3 regions of the Paenibacillus sp. FSL R7-0297 genome follow, and region 1 is predicted to be linked to each of the others. Evidence: riboswitches for the same ligand, from Rfam matches in the RefSeq annotation. Region 1 holds a riboswitch; each other region holds the start of a gene.
The links. Region 1 has a riboswitch for cyclic di-GMP ahead of MKZ24_RS06220 (flagellar assembly protein A). Riboswitches for the same ligand answer to the same signal wherever they lie in the genome.
Positions count from the first base shown of each region.

Region 2: linked by a shared signal. The riboswitch ahead of MKZ24_RS01315 (transglutaminase-like domain-containing protein) and the one ahead of MKZ24_RS06220 (flagellar assembly protein A) in region 1 are both predicted to bind cyclic di-GMP.
Region 3: linked by a shared signal. The riboswitch ahead of MKZ24_RS02105 (choice-of-anchor A family protein) and the one ahead of MKZ24_RS06220 (flagellar assembly protein A) in region 1 are both predicted to bind cyclic di-GMP.

Region 1 is NZ_JBBPAQ010000001.1:1,422,710-1,427,201, reverse strand. Features, by position in the region: gene MKZ24_RS06230 (ABC transporter ATP-binding protein) at 1-280, opposite strand, end outside; gene MKZ24_RS06225 (FUSC family protein) at 574-1,674, shown strand; cyclic di-GMP riboswitch class I at 2,124-2,217, shown strand; gene MKZ24_RS06220 (flagellar assembly protein A) at 2,320-3,945, shown strand; gene MKZ24_RS06215 (DMT family transporter) at 4,007-4,492, opposite strand, start outside.
Region 2 is NZ_JBBPAQ010000001.1:317,476-321,967, forward strand. Features, by position in the region: rRNA gene MKZ24_RS01310 (16S ribosomal RNA) at 156-1,713, opposite strand; gene MKZ24_RS01315 (transglutaminase-like domain-containing protein) at 2,117-2,908, opposite strand; cyclic di-GMP riboswitch class I at 2,941-3,021, opposite strand; cyclic di-GMP riboswitch class I at 3,095-3,175, opposite strand; gene MKZ24_RS01320 (class D sortase) at 3,303-3,956, opposite strand; gene MKZ24_RS01325 (GtrA family protein) at 4,126-4,492, opposite strand, start outside.
Region 3 is NZ_JBBPAQ010000001.1:494,308-498,799, reverse strand. Features, by position in the region: gene MKZ24_RS02120 (choice-of-anchor A family protein) at 1-493, shown strand, start outside; gene MKZ24_RS02115 (hypothetical protein) at 512-1,186, shown strand; gene MKZ24_RS02110 (hypothetical protein) at 1,317-1,523, opposite strand; gene MKZ24_RS33040 (LPXTG cell wall anchor domain-containing protein) at 1,720-2,055, shown strand; cyclic di-GMP riboswitch class I at 2,560-2,649, shown strand; gene MKZ24_RS02105 (choice-of-anchor A family protein) at 2,731-4,492, shown strand, end outside.

The sequences.
Region 1 (4,492 bases):
CATAGTCCTGGAATACCGTATTGACCTGCCGCTCATTGGCGGGAATATGGTTGATGATTTTGCCGTTCAGATAAATGGAACCTTCAGTCGGCTCAGCGAAGCCGGCAATCAAACGCAGAATGGTCGTTTTCCCGCAGCCCGAGGGGCCCAGCAGTGTATAGAATTTACCACGTTCAATTTCGAAGCTCACGCCTTTTAATACAGCCTCTTCATCGTCATATTGCTTAATAACCTGATCAAAAGAAATAATAGTGCCTTCCTGGGTAGCTATAGCTAACAACCTCCCTACCTTATGTAGTACAACCTATTTTACCCGCTTATTGCGGGAGACAATCCATAAGCAGCATCCTCAGCGCGGATAAGTGACATTTCCTCCCTTTGTTCGACAGACTTCAATATATATAGCATATAGGAATCATTCGATATATGCGATAGCTTACATTATTAATTGCAGTACAGAAACTTAACAAGTTCGTAAAAAATGGACCCGGCGTGGCCTGTTTTGAGGTGCTATAATGAAAACGGCTGAAAAACATAAAATTTTTCTTACATTTGCGAAAGAAGATGACTACCATGAACGAGGGGTTACAAGACCGCCTTGAGAAGTTCGGATTATCCCTTTATATGATACGTGTTACCCTTGCTGCATCACTATCCTGGCTCGCGGTACACAGCTTGTATGGCGACCGTTATCTGTACTTTGCGCCGCTGGCGGCGATTCTTATCACCCAGAGCAGTGTCAAAGCCTCGCTTGAAAAAGGGGCATACCGGCTGCTCGGTATTGTGCTAGGCGGAATCGCCAGCCTGGTCGTGGGCCGCTTCTTCGATGTTGGTGCGCTCTCGATTCTGCTGATGCTGCTGCTCGGTATAGGCGTAGCCACCGCCTGCCGGATTAATATCCAGGCCGTTTCGCAGGTTGGCGTCACTTCCGTCCTGGCGCTCACCTTCTATCAGGATGGGTACATCGTCTGGAGAGTCGCCGAGACCCTGATCGGCGTGCTGATTGCCTTAATTATAAATATGATTATCGTTCCGCCCAAGGGGTTCGTCAAGGTCAAGGACTTGGCACTGAGGGGCAGCCTGACATTGTCCGATGCCTTAACCGGCCTGACGTCCGGCGGACGGGATGCTGCCCAGGCACTGACCGCGCTTAAGCTTTCCGGTGAACTGCTTGGCAAGAGTAAGCAACTGCAGAACGAGCTTCACTTCACGCTCTCCCATTACCAGTGCCGCAAAGAGCTCGGTACACTGTCACAGGCTACCTCCCATCTTAGCAGGGTGCATTCCTACGTCAAAGGAATTTCCGAAGAGCTCTCCCTGCTTCCTGCCCATTATGCCGCAGCCGACTGGATGACAGAGGTTGTGACGGCAACGGCAGACTGCATTGCCTTATATGGTACCCGGACGCTGTCGGATGCGGAATGCGGACGTTCGCTCCCCGAGAGCCTTCGCCGCGCCCGTGATGTGCAGCTGGCCTGGTTCTCTGAGCTGCAGGGTCAATGCCCGCTCGCCGCATTCCGTGATCTTGGCGCGGTGTTCTCGCATCTGAACCGGATTCTTGAAGAGATTGAACGCGCTGATTATGCGGCAATCTCAGCTGGCGCGCAGCCCGCCAAGGCTGCACCGGCGAGCGCGATACGATTCATACAGAAGGGACTCTCCCATAAGCTATAGGCTTGGGAGAGTCCCTTTTTCCTGTGCGGTAAAGCCGAATCAGATTTAGTTCCCATCCTCATGATTTGTTCCCGTAACGACACTATGCCCTCCCGGTTCAACTGGAAGTTACACGCATTGATTTTTAGCGGATTATTGGCAGTCATAGGGCGGAAATATATTATTGTTGTACAATAATTCAATTAGCAGTACGGTTTGAGCAACAAGGGCTCTTGCAGAAGGGGTCCTCCCATAAGCTGTAAGCGCTGGGAAACCAGTTTTCCAGACAACTTAGAGCTGCACATTTTAAGATTATTGATAAATTGGCAGAATAGAGTTGAAAAATAGCTCCTTAAGTACTAGAATTAAGCTTGTTTGCAGAAGTTCCTGCAGCGCAGGAACCAGTTATGACCTTTTTTGTCGATTACAGTCGATTTAAATCGCCTCATGCTGAGTGTATATCATTGATCTATTTCTAAAGGCAAACTTCCTGAAAGGGTAGGACGCAAAGCAATGGGCCTAAGAATGCAGAGAATCCGCGTTTATGGTCGCCAGGCTGCCAATAGAGACCACGTAAGCCATCAGTCACCGGGAGATCCCCCAGGCTTTATGATGCTCTTTTCTGTACGAATGCCATTGATTATACGAAAAAGCGAGGTTAAGCTAATGCCGCAGCAATTCATCGAACCAACCCGATATGATTTCGTGGAATCCTTGATGCTTGAACGTACGGGATTCCTGGATTCTTTCTCTGTGGAGGGCCAGACTTCCGGCGGGATGAATGGAGATAAGGATGGAATTATCCTTGTGCAGAATAATCAGATCTTCATTACTCCCCCGCTCTCTGGCGGCAAGCCAGCCCGGATCTCCGCTGTGCATCCTGTAGTGCTGAAGATCAACTGGAAGACCGTTACAGAGCCTACTGAGGTGACCTCAGCGGATCATATAACCTGGGAAATTTGCGAGAAGCCACAGTATCAGATTACCGTTTCACCTGACAAGCTCAAAGTGCATTTCACCTTGTACCGTGCAGAAAAGTACGCCTGGAATCTGGTTAATTGCCCGGCTTCCTTCGAAGCCGCAGTCCGGGCTGAACCTAACCGGGCGATGCTGCTGTCCACGCTCACTATAGAACAGATTCTCTCTTCGCTGGATAACCGCTCCATTCTGCGGAATCTGAATATCCCGGCCCTATACGCCGAACTGAACAACCCTACATATCTCCCAGTCTGTATCGTAGAAGGGAGAGCCCCGCTGCCCGGCAAGAAATCAAGGCTGCAGCTGTCCCTCCCGGAGCATACGCTCACAGGCAATGGAATGCTCCGGGAGGGAAGAACTGCGGAAGCTGCAGATTTCTTAGATTATCTCCGGTTTCCGGGAGCCCCCTTCGCCAGAGAGGGAGAGGTCTTTGCCCGCAAGTTGCCGCCAGAAGAGGGAATTCCCGGATTTGACGTAGAAGGAGGCGTCTTGCCTCCACCTCCACCCCAGGATATTTATTTCGCAGCCGGAGACCATGCACAGCTGCTTCCAAACGGAGAGATCGCGGCTCTACGTACGGGCAGACCCCGCATCTGCGGAGACTCCGGCAGCGTCACAACCTGCGATTTCCCTGCCCTATGCCTCATCACCAAGGAAATGGCGGCAACGGCCGGTGAGATTATATTTGCAGGTGACATCGTTGTACCCTCAGATATTGAAGGCCCTATGTGTATTGAGGCGTTAGGGAATGTGTATGTCTACGGAAACGTCTGCCAATCTACAATTACGGCTACCGGCAGCATCTATATAAGCGGTCAAGTAACCGGCTGCAGCCTGCATACAGGACTTGCCGGCGTACACCAGCACCGCCTGCACCGCTTCTCCAGTCTGCTGCTGACTGAAGTCGGCGGACTGCGGGAAGCCGCCCGTCTGCTGGCCAAGAATGTAGAATCCCGCCAGCAATCCGTGAAGTACGGTCTGGTAGTTATGCTACTGATGGAGGATAAGTACAGCCATTTGGAGGGTTTGATCAGCGACCTTAAATCCGCACTGCTGTGCATGGAAGGGGCTTCCCAGCCCGGTACGGATCAGCTCAAGCAGATGCTGGAGGTTTTCACCCATCCGGGGCAGTTCACCGAGACTATCACTGACAGAGTTCTGAACAGCTTCTCCCGCCTGCTGCGTAATCTGTGTGAGTACATTGAACTGCTCCAGGAGGAGCATGTCCTCATTAATATCGCCCGTTCCCATAACAGTATTCTGGAGTCCGGCGGAGAACTGATCCTGCGGGATTCGGACAGAGCTCCTGTCTGACCCTGCGGTCCCCCCGACAAGAATAAACGGCTGCTCCTCATCCCTGAGGGCAGCCGTTTATTTATTTCTTGCCCAGACCGGGTACCGGGGTCTGCAGGACACTCCCAGCATTCGGGCCCAGCCTGACATTCACCAGAATAATGCTGCTCACAATCAGCAGCATGCCGATGACCAGATTCACCGTAATCTGTTCATGCAATAAGACAACACTGGAGCCGATGGAAATCAGCGGAATCAGAAAGGTGAAAGATCCTACCTTGCCTGCCTCTCCTTCATTGATCAGCTTGAAGTATACCATCCAGCCCAGCGCAATCACGAAGACCGCGATGAACATTGTATTTAATATAAAAGTACTACTCCAGGTAATATCCGCCCAGCTCTCTGAAGCCGAGCCTGCTGCCAGCAGGATTACCCCGCCGATCATGATCTGCATTGCGGTCATCCACAGCATATCTACTCTGGCTGCGTTACGTTTAGTGTAGACCGTGGCCAGAGCCCAGCTGAGTGCACTGGCCAAGGCCAGCAGTACGCCTATAGGCGAGATACT
Region 2 (4,492 bases), 1.1 Mb from region 1:
TCACGACTGTGATGTTCGAAAATTCAGACCGTTTAAAGATGAGAGCTTAAACTCTCAAAACTGACCAACGAGTGAGTGTTTGAACCCTAAGGTTCGTTGTGGAAGCTTTAGCTTCCGATTTGAATGTTTCCGTTGCAGGAAACGATTCTCCATAGAAAGGAGGTGATCCAGCCGCACCTTCCGATACGGCTACCTTGTTACGACTTCACCCCAATCATCTACCCCACCTTCGGCGGCTGGCTCCCTTGCGGGTTACCCCACCGACTTCGGGTGTTGTAAACTCTCGTGGTGTGACGGGCGGTGTGTACAAGACCCGGGAACGTATTCACCGCGGCATGCTGATCCGCGATTACTAGCAATTCCGACTTCATGCAGGCGAGTTGCAGCCTGCAATCCGAACTGAGACCGGCTTTGCTGGGATTGGCTCCACCTCGCGGTTTCGCTTCCCGTTGTACCGGCCATTGTAGTACGTGTGTAGCCCAGGTCATAAGGGGCATGATGATTTGACGTCATCCCCACCTTCCTCCGGTTTGTCACCGGCAGTCACTCTAGAGTGCCCAGCCTTACCTGCTGGCAACTAAAGTCAAGGGTTGCGCTCGTTGCGGGACTTAACCCAACATCTCACGACACGAGCTGACGACAACCATGCACCACCTGTCTCCGATGCTCCGAAGAGGGGCACTATCTCTAATGCTTTCATCGGGATGTCAAGACCTGGTAAGGTTCTTCGCGTTGCTTCGAATTAAACCACATACTCCACTGCTTGTGCGGGTCCCCGTCAATTCCTTTGAGTTTCAGTCTTGCGACCGTACTCCCCAGGCGGAGTGCTTACTGTGTTAACTTCGGCACCAAGGGTATCGAAACCCCTAACACCTAGCACTCATCGTTTACGGCGTGGACTACCAGGGTATCTAATCCTGTTTGCTCCCCACGCTTTCGCGCCTCAGCGTCAGTTACAGCCCAGAAAGTCGCCTTCGCCACTGGTGTTCCTCCACATATCTACGCATTTCACCGCTACACGTGGAATTCCACTTTCCTCTTCTGTACTCAAGTCACCCAGTTTCCAGTGCGACCCCAGGTTGAGCCCAAGGTTTAAACACCAGACTTAAATGACCGCCTGCGCGCGCTTTACGCCCAATAATTCCGGACAACGCTTGCCCCCTACGTATTACCGCGGCTGCTGGCACGTAGTTAGCCGGGGCTTTCTTCTCAGGTACCGTCACTCCGGTAGCAGTTACTCTACCGGACGTTCTTCCCTGGCAACAGAGCTTTACGATCCGAAAACCTTCATCACTCACGCGGCATTGCTCCGTCAGGCTTTCGCCCATTGCGGAAGATTCCCTACTGCTGCCTCCCGTAGGAGTCTGGGCCGTGTCTCAGTCCCAGTGTGGCCGTTCACCCTCTCAGGTCGGCTACGCATCGTCGCCTTGGTGAGCCGTTACCCCACCAACTAGCTAATGCGCCGCAGGCCCATCCCCAAGTGGCAGATTGCTCCGCCTTTCATTCTCTCTTCAGGAGAGGAAAGAAATTATCCGGTATTAGCTACCGTTTCCGATAGTTATCCCAGTCTTGAGGGCAGGTTGCCTACGTGTTACTCACCCGTCCGCCGCTAAGTTCATTTGAAAGCAAGCTTTCAAATGAACTCCGCTCGACTTGCATGTATTAGGCATGCCGCCAGCGTTCGTCCTGAGCCAGGATCAAACTCTCCAAATTGTATTTAGAAAGAGCGATTGCTCATTTTGAAACATCTGACGAGAATTTTCATTCTCACGATGAAGTTTCTAAAGCGTACAAGACGCTGTGAAACTCATCATTTTTGGATCTCGCCGAAGCGATCTCCCACTCACTCGTTGTTCAGTTTTCAAAGATCAAGCTTGTTGTCAACGACGACTACCGCGTCACCAGCAACTCTTATAATATATCACGTTCATCCGAGTAATGCAAGCTTTATTTTGAATTCACTTATTTAAGTCATTTCTCATTAAGTTTGCCGCTCCAACAACGCTTACTTATAATACCCTATCTCTCTACTAAAAAGCAACCCTTTCCTAAATAAAAATAACCCGCTTAATAATTAAGCGGGTTATCCTCAATGAAACTATAAATGCATCTGCTCTTAGTAGAACTTAGCTGCAGTATATTTACTTGCTACTTTAACCAGATCTGCTGTTTTGCTGTTCTTGGCAAGTCCAGCATCAACTGTAGTATCAATAGTTACCCATTTGCCATTAAGGAACACTTCATTCCAAGCGTGGTAAGACGTCACATAGCTTGTGTTACCCATAACCAGTTTGGTAGGAATACCTTCACTGCGAAGCATAGTAGCGAATAAGGAAGCGTAGTCGTAGCAGATTCCTTTCTTGGAAACAAGAGTACTGTCGTTGTTAGGGATGTAATCTGTAGTTACACTGGAAGCCAGGGAATAATCATACTTCACATTGGCAACGATATAATTATAGATAGCCTTCACTTTGTCTTCATCTGATGTCAAACCTTGTGTAAGTTGTGCTGCTTTCAGAACTGCTTTATCGGAAGAACTCCATTTAACATTCTGTACGGAGCTCAGATATACTGCGTTGGCGTTGCTCAGGCTAAGATCTACCGTCTCGGAAGAAATTACTTTGTATTTGTTGCCGGTAGTGTTCTCAAGTACGGAAACCTTGTATGAACCGTTACCTTGTTGCAGCGGGAATGTTTCAGTTGGTTTGGAGGTGTACAAGTTGTAAGTGTAGCTGTTATTGTCTTTGGTGATCATCAGCTTAATCTTCTTATCCTTAGGAACATTATAAGATACTCCGATAACACCCTGATCCAGTTGACCTATGTTCAACCAGCCTGCATCTGCATTAGCAGCTTGAGCTGTACCTGTCTGCATCGACGTAACCACTACGAATAGTGTAACCAACATTAGATAGAACTTCTTCATTGGATAAAACCCCTTTCGGTAGCTGGCTGCCATCCTTACGGGAAGGCCCTTTAGCTTTGCGTCCCTACCTTTCGATAGGTTTGCCGTTATCGTATAAGCTTTATCTGTCCTTGCTTCTACCATAAAATGCTAGATATACAATAAGAACAAACAAAAAAAGCCTCTTCATTCGGTAGCTGGCTGCCATCCTTACGGGAAGGCCCTTTAGCTTTGCGTCCCTACCTTTCGATAGGTTTGCCGTTTATCGTGTATTAGCTTTATATAGTTATATCTTACCATATCTATTTCTATTATCAAGACCTAAATCACTAGATTTCTGCGAAAACAAATAAAAATTTTAAGTATTTTAAATTTTTCCGTCATCATTCTACAAACATCAGGATAACTTTGCGTGAATGATAAGTCTATGCGTTGGATTCACCAGCGGATCACAAGTAATGAGTGTAAGAATCTTGTCATCCTCATTCCCTTTCAATACGGATACATCGGTCGGTTCCACAATAGTTACATCATAAACTACATAATTGTATTCCTGCTTACCGGTTGTAACGGAAATAGCGTCCCCCACTCCGACTTCATTCAATCTATTGAACAGCCTTCCCGTAGTTCTTGATCTATGCGCTGCAATCGCAGCATTGCCAGTAGCGCCGAGCGGAGCCGTCTCCTTCATATGCGCAGCTGCATGCTTCATATTCGCCTTGGTGGCGCCTTCCAGTACAGGCAGCTTCAGATCTATTTTGTCGATTTTGATAATCGCCATCACCTTGCCTCCGACTTCAATCTCAGGCGCTGCAGAGGGTTCAGGCTCTTCCGCAGCCGACTCATCTGCCAGCAGCTGGGTTACTTCCGCGTAAGGCTTACTTAGATCAGCACTGGCCGGAGCTGAGGCAGACGGAACGATTTCACTGTAGGCCTGTTCAGCCTCTTCCAGCAGCTTTTGCTGCTGACGGTCATTGTACCATTCGCTTCCTTTGGGATAGAGCATAATTAGCACCCCGGCAAGTATAATCAAATAGGATAATTTCCGCATGACAATCGCCTCCGTAATATAGAATAGATGATACCCTTCCGGAATAATTAAGAAGCAATGCTTCTATATAACAAGTAGAAACGACTTTACCGTCCTTTTTAAGGACGGTACCGTTTCAGCGAGAAATAGAAGGTAATTTATAGCAGCAAGCATATAAATTCATATATTTTCAGAATACCCACTTCCGGCTTCCGAAGAAATTAATGATTACCGTAACAAATGTGACCAGCACTTTGGCGATCAGCACTTGAATACCGAGAGAATCGGTCAATATATGAATCAGCAGCACCGATATAACCAGCACCAACAGGTTCAGCACGATAAACCTGACCAGCTGCATCCGGTCGAAGCCCTCTTTATTGCCGATGTCCCTGTCACGGAAGGTTACCTTTTTGTTCCAGAAGAAGCTGTTGGCCGTACCGGCGCTATAGGAAATAATCTGCGCAGGGGTATTGATCATCCCAAGGGAATGCAGCAGTGTGAATACAGCAAAGTCAACCAATGTATTCAGCAGGCCTACCGCATTGAATTTCAGG
Region 3 (4,492 bases), 930 kb from region 1:
GACAGTGAAGCCGACACCGACAGTGAAGCCGACACCGACAGTGAAGCCGACACCAACAGTGACGCCAACGCCGACAGTGAAACCAACACCGACAGTGAAACCGACACCAACAGTGAAACCAACACCGACAGTGAAGCCGACGCCGACACCTAAGTGTACTCCGTCGCCAACACCGACAGTGAAACCAACGCCGACAGTGAAGCCGACACCGACAGTGAAGCCGACACCGACAGTGAAACCGACACCAACGGTGACGCCAACGCCGACAGTGAAACCGACACCAACGGTGACGCCAACGCCGACAGTGAAACCGACACCAACGGTGAAACCAACGCCGACAGTGAAGCCAACACCGACAGTGAACGCCGACACCGACAGTGAAGCCGACACCGACACCGTGAAACCAACAGAAACCGACACCACCAACAGTGACGCCAACGCCGACACCAACCAGACAACGCCAACGGTGCACCGCCAACACCCGACACCGTGACGCCAACCGACACCAACGGTGCACCGACACCAACGCCAACGCCGACAGCAGCACCAACACCAACGCCAACGGCAACCAACGCCAACGCCAACAGGCACCAACATCAACCAACGCCGGCACCAACGTACACCAACAGCAGCACCGACACCAACGCCAAGCCAACACAACGCCAACACCGACACCAACGCCAACAACGGCACCGACACCAACGCCAACAGCGTGCACCAACGCCAACGGCGCACCACCAACGCCAACAGCAGCACCGACACCAACGCCAACAGCAGCACCGACACCGACGCCAACGGCAGAGCCAACACCGACACCAACGGCAGCACCAACACCAACGCCAACGGCGGCACCAACACCGACAGTAGAACCAACGCCAACATCAACAGCAGCACCGACACCAACGCCAACGGCAGCACCGACACCAACGCCAACAGCAGCACCGACACCACGCCAACAGCAGCACCAACACCGACCAACGCCAACACCAACGCCAACGGCGGCACCGACACCAACGCCAACGGCGGCACCGACACCAACGCCAACAGCGCACCGACACCAACGCCAACCGACACCAACGCCCAACACAGCAGCACCAACACCAACGCCAACGGCAGCACCAACGACGCCAACGCCAACAGCAAGCACCAACACCAACGCCAACGGCGGCACCAACACCGACAGTAGAACCAACGCCAACACCAACAGCAGCACCGACACCAACGCCAACAGCACCGCACCAACACCAACCAACGCCAAGCACCGACACGCCAACGCCAACGGCAGCACCAACACCAACGCCAACAGCGGCACCAACCTACACCAACGCCAACAGCAGCACCGACACCAACGCCAACAGCAGCACCGACACCGACGCCAACGGCAGAGCCAACACCGACACCAACGGCAGCACCAACACCAACGCCAACGGCGGCACCAACACCGACAGTAGAACCACGCCAACATAGCAAGCCAACACCGACACCAACACCAACACCAACACCAACACCAACACCAACACCAACGCCCAACCGACACCAACGCCAACGGGCCAACGCCGACACCACCGAACCAACACCAACACCAAGCCAACACCGACACCAACGGCAGCACCAACACCAACGCCAACGACGCCGACACCAACACCAACACCAACACCAACACCGACATTACCACCTGCACCAGTACCATCGTCTGCACCGCCCGTCTTTATTAATGTAGTGCCAACGCCGACTCCAATAATCGGCTATATTGTAAATCCAGATACAATAATCATTGATGATCCGCTGCCTTTGGGCCCTGTGACAACAGTAACACCTCGGCCGTTAGTGGTGACACCAAGTCCAACCCTAACGCCAAGCCCAAGCGCAACACCAAGTCCAACGCCAATTGTGACAATCATTGATGAAGAGATTCCGTTAGGCAATGTACCTGCGGATGCATCGCTCCCGAAGACTGGTGAGTCCAGTCCGGCTCCCTATTACTTGGTCGGTCTAGCCCTTGCAGGATTGGGAATATTCCTCGGCAGAAGATCCAGAACAGATAAACGTAAATAAATGCAATTCGTAAGATCCTTTCCGACAGGCTGGCGATATCACCGCTAAATCGGGAAAAGGCTGCTTTGGGAGAAGACGTTCTCCACAAAGCAGCCTTTTTTATATGGGATATACATTTGATATTATATTTCCTCGTAAAATCAAATGTGCTAAGGAGAAAGAGTTGCGTCTTTACGATCATGGGACCTTGAGTATATATTAAAATTTCAAAATTAAAATTAGTTCTTTATACATAGTTTGAAAATATCCTTATCGGTGCCATCGAGAGCGATGAGAGGATCAGGATTCAGCTGGGAAAGCTATGTTTTCAATTAAAAAAACCTTTTGTAACAGTGCTTTGGAGTGAATCGGTAGATATAATCTATTACCAGATGTTTCAAAGGATTTCATTGACAATCAGCCTTGATAGCGGATAAACTAAAATTAGTTCCAAAGTAATGAATATCATAGACATTAGTATAAAAGTTTGATTTAGTACATAATTTCACAACCTAATCTTTCACTGACGTATAAACGCAAACCGTTCGAAAGGACGGGACGCAAAGTCCAGGAGTCTAAAGCGCGATGGAGCGCAACGATCGTCCGACTGCCGTAAAGAGAGCAACCTCTTTCCGGCGGTCTTTTTTTGTTATATAAATGTGGCCTATATCTATATTAACTGTGAGGTGAGCTTGTATGTTCCAATTAAAAAAATTCAAACGTCTTACGGTGTTCGGACTTATAGCAGTTCTGATTGTGGGAAGCGGCCGAATTATTTCACTGGGGAGCACCTCAGTTAAAGCCGAGGGCAACTCTTTGCCGGGCAATGCATCCAAGTATAATGTGTTCATCTTGGGAGATGTTGATGTTAAGCATAGTGATATTGAAGGCAGATTAGCTGCTGGCGGAAACGTGGATTTAAATGTTAATTACTCTGTGGGACATAGTCTTACTAGTGAAGAAACGAAGGAAGGATACTCTCTCATCGCTGGTGGTAATCTGTATTATTCCCAGGGAGAAACCGTGGGTGATGTAGTCTACGGGGGGAGTTATAGCGGCAGCGGCGGCCCGCGCGGGGGGACAGGAAGCTTACAACAAAAAATAAATGTTGTAGATTTTTCAGCCGAGTTTAGTTTACTTCGTGAGAAATCTCAGCAGCTTGCTTCTCAGCCTGTTAATGGGGTTACCACTGCCAACTCCGGTAATTTCTTTTTGGAAGGTACAAATTCGGATGTTAACATATTTACTGTAGAGGGCAGCAAGCTGTCTAGTGCAAATGAGTTGAGAATTAAGATTCCAGATGGCTCAACAGCTATAGTAAATATCTCCGGCACTTCAGTAACTATGAAGAATATGGGGACGGGAATTAATGGTAACGGAAATAAGGATAACGCTATGAACAGTAAAGTGTTATATAACTTCAGTCAAGCGACCAGTCTTCAAATCGAAGGTATCGGAGTTTTGGGATCTGTGCTGGCTCCATATGCCTCTATTCAATTTAATAATGGTCAAATCAACGGGAACCTGATCGGAGCTTCGCTCTCAGGATCGGGAGAATCCCACCATATTCCGTATAAAGGCCAAGATCCGCCGACACCGACTTCGACGCCTTCAGTGACGCCGACGCCAACAGCAACACCGGCAGTGACGCCGACGCCAACAGCAACACCTGCAGTGACGCCGACGCCAACGGCAACACCGGCAGTGACGCCGACGCCAACAGCAACACCGGCAGTGACGCCGACGCCAACAGCAACACCGGCAGTGACGCCGACGCCAACGGCAACACCGGCAGTGACGCCGACGCCAACGGCAACACCGGCAGCGACGCCTACGCCAACGGCAACGCCGACAACAGCGCCAACGGCAACACCGACGGCAACGCCGACAACAGCGCCAACGGCAACACCGACTGCAACACCGACAACAGCGCCAACGGCAACGCCGACTGCAACACCGACAACAGCGCCAACGGCAACGCCGACTGCAACACCGACAACAGCGCCAACGGCAACACCGACAGCAACGCCGACAACAGCGCCAACGGCAACACCGACAGCAACGCCGACAACAGCGCCAACGGCAACACCGACAGCAGCGCCAACGGCAACACCGACAGCAACGCCGACAATAGCGCCAACAGCAACACCGACAGCAACGCCGACCGCGGTACCAACAGCAACCAGCACGAGTGTTTTTGTCCCAAGCTTCGTATTTCCGACATCAACCGCTCCGACAGTGATTGGGACTATTGTGACTGATACCGACACTACTATTAATGATGACCCGGTTCCTCTCGGGCCGGCAGCATCACCGGTTGTGACGATGCTGACAACAACAGCGCCACAGCCAGTTGTGGAGGTTCCTGCACCTGCACCTTCACCGGTAGCAGGACCGGCACCTGAAGAAATCATTACGGATGACGAGATTCCTCTGGGCAGTGTGACTGCAGAGCAAA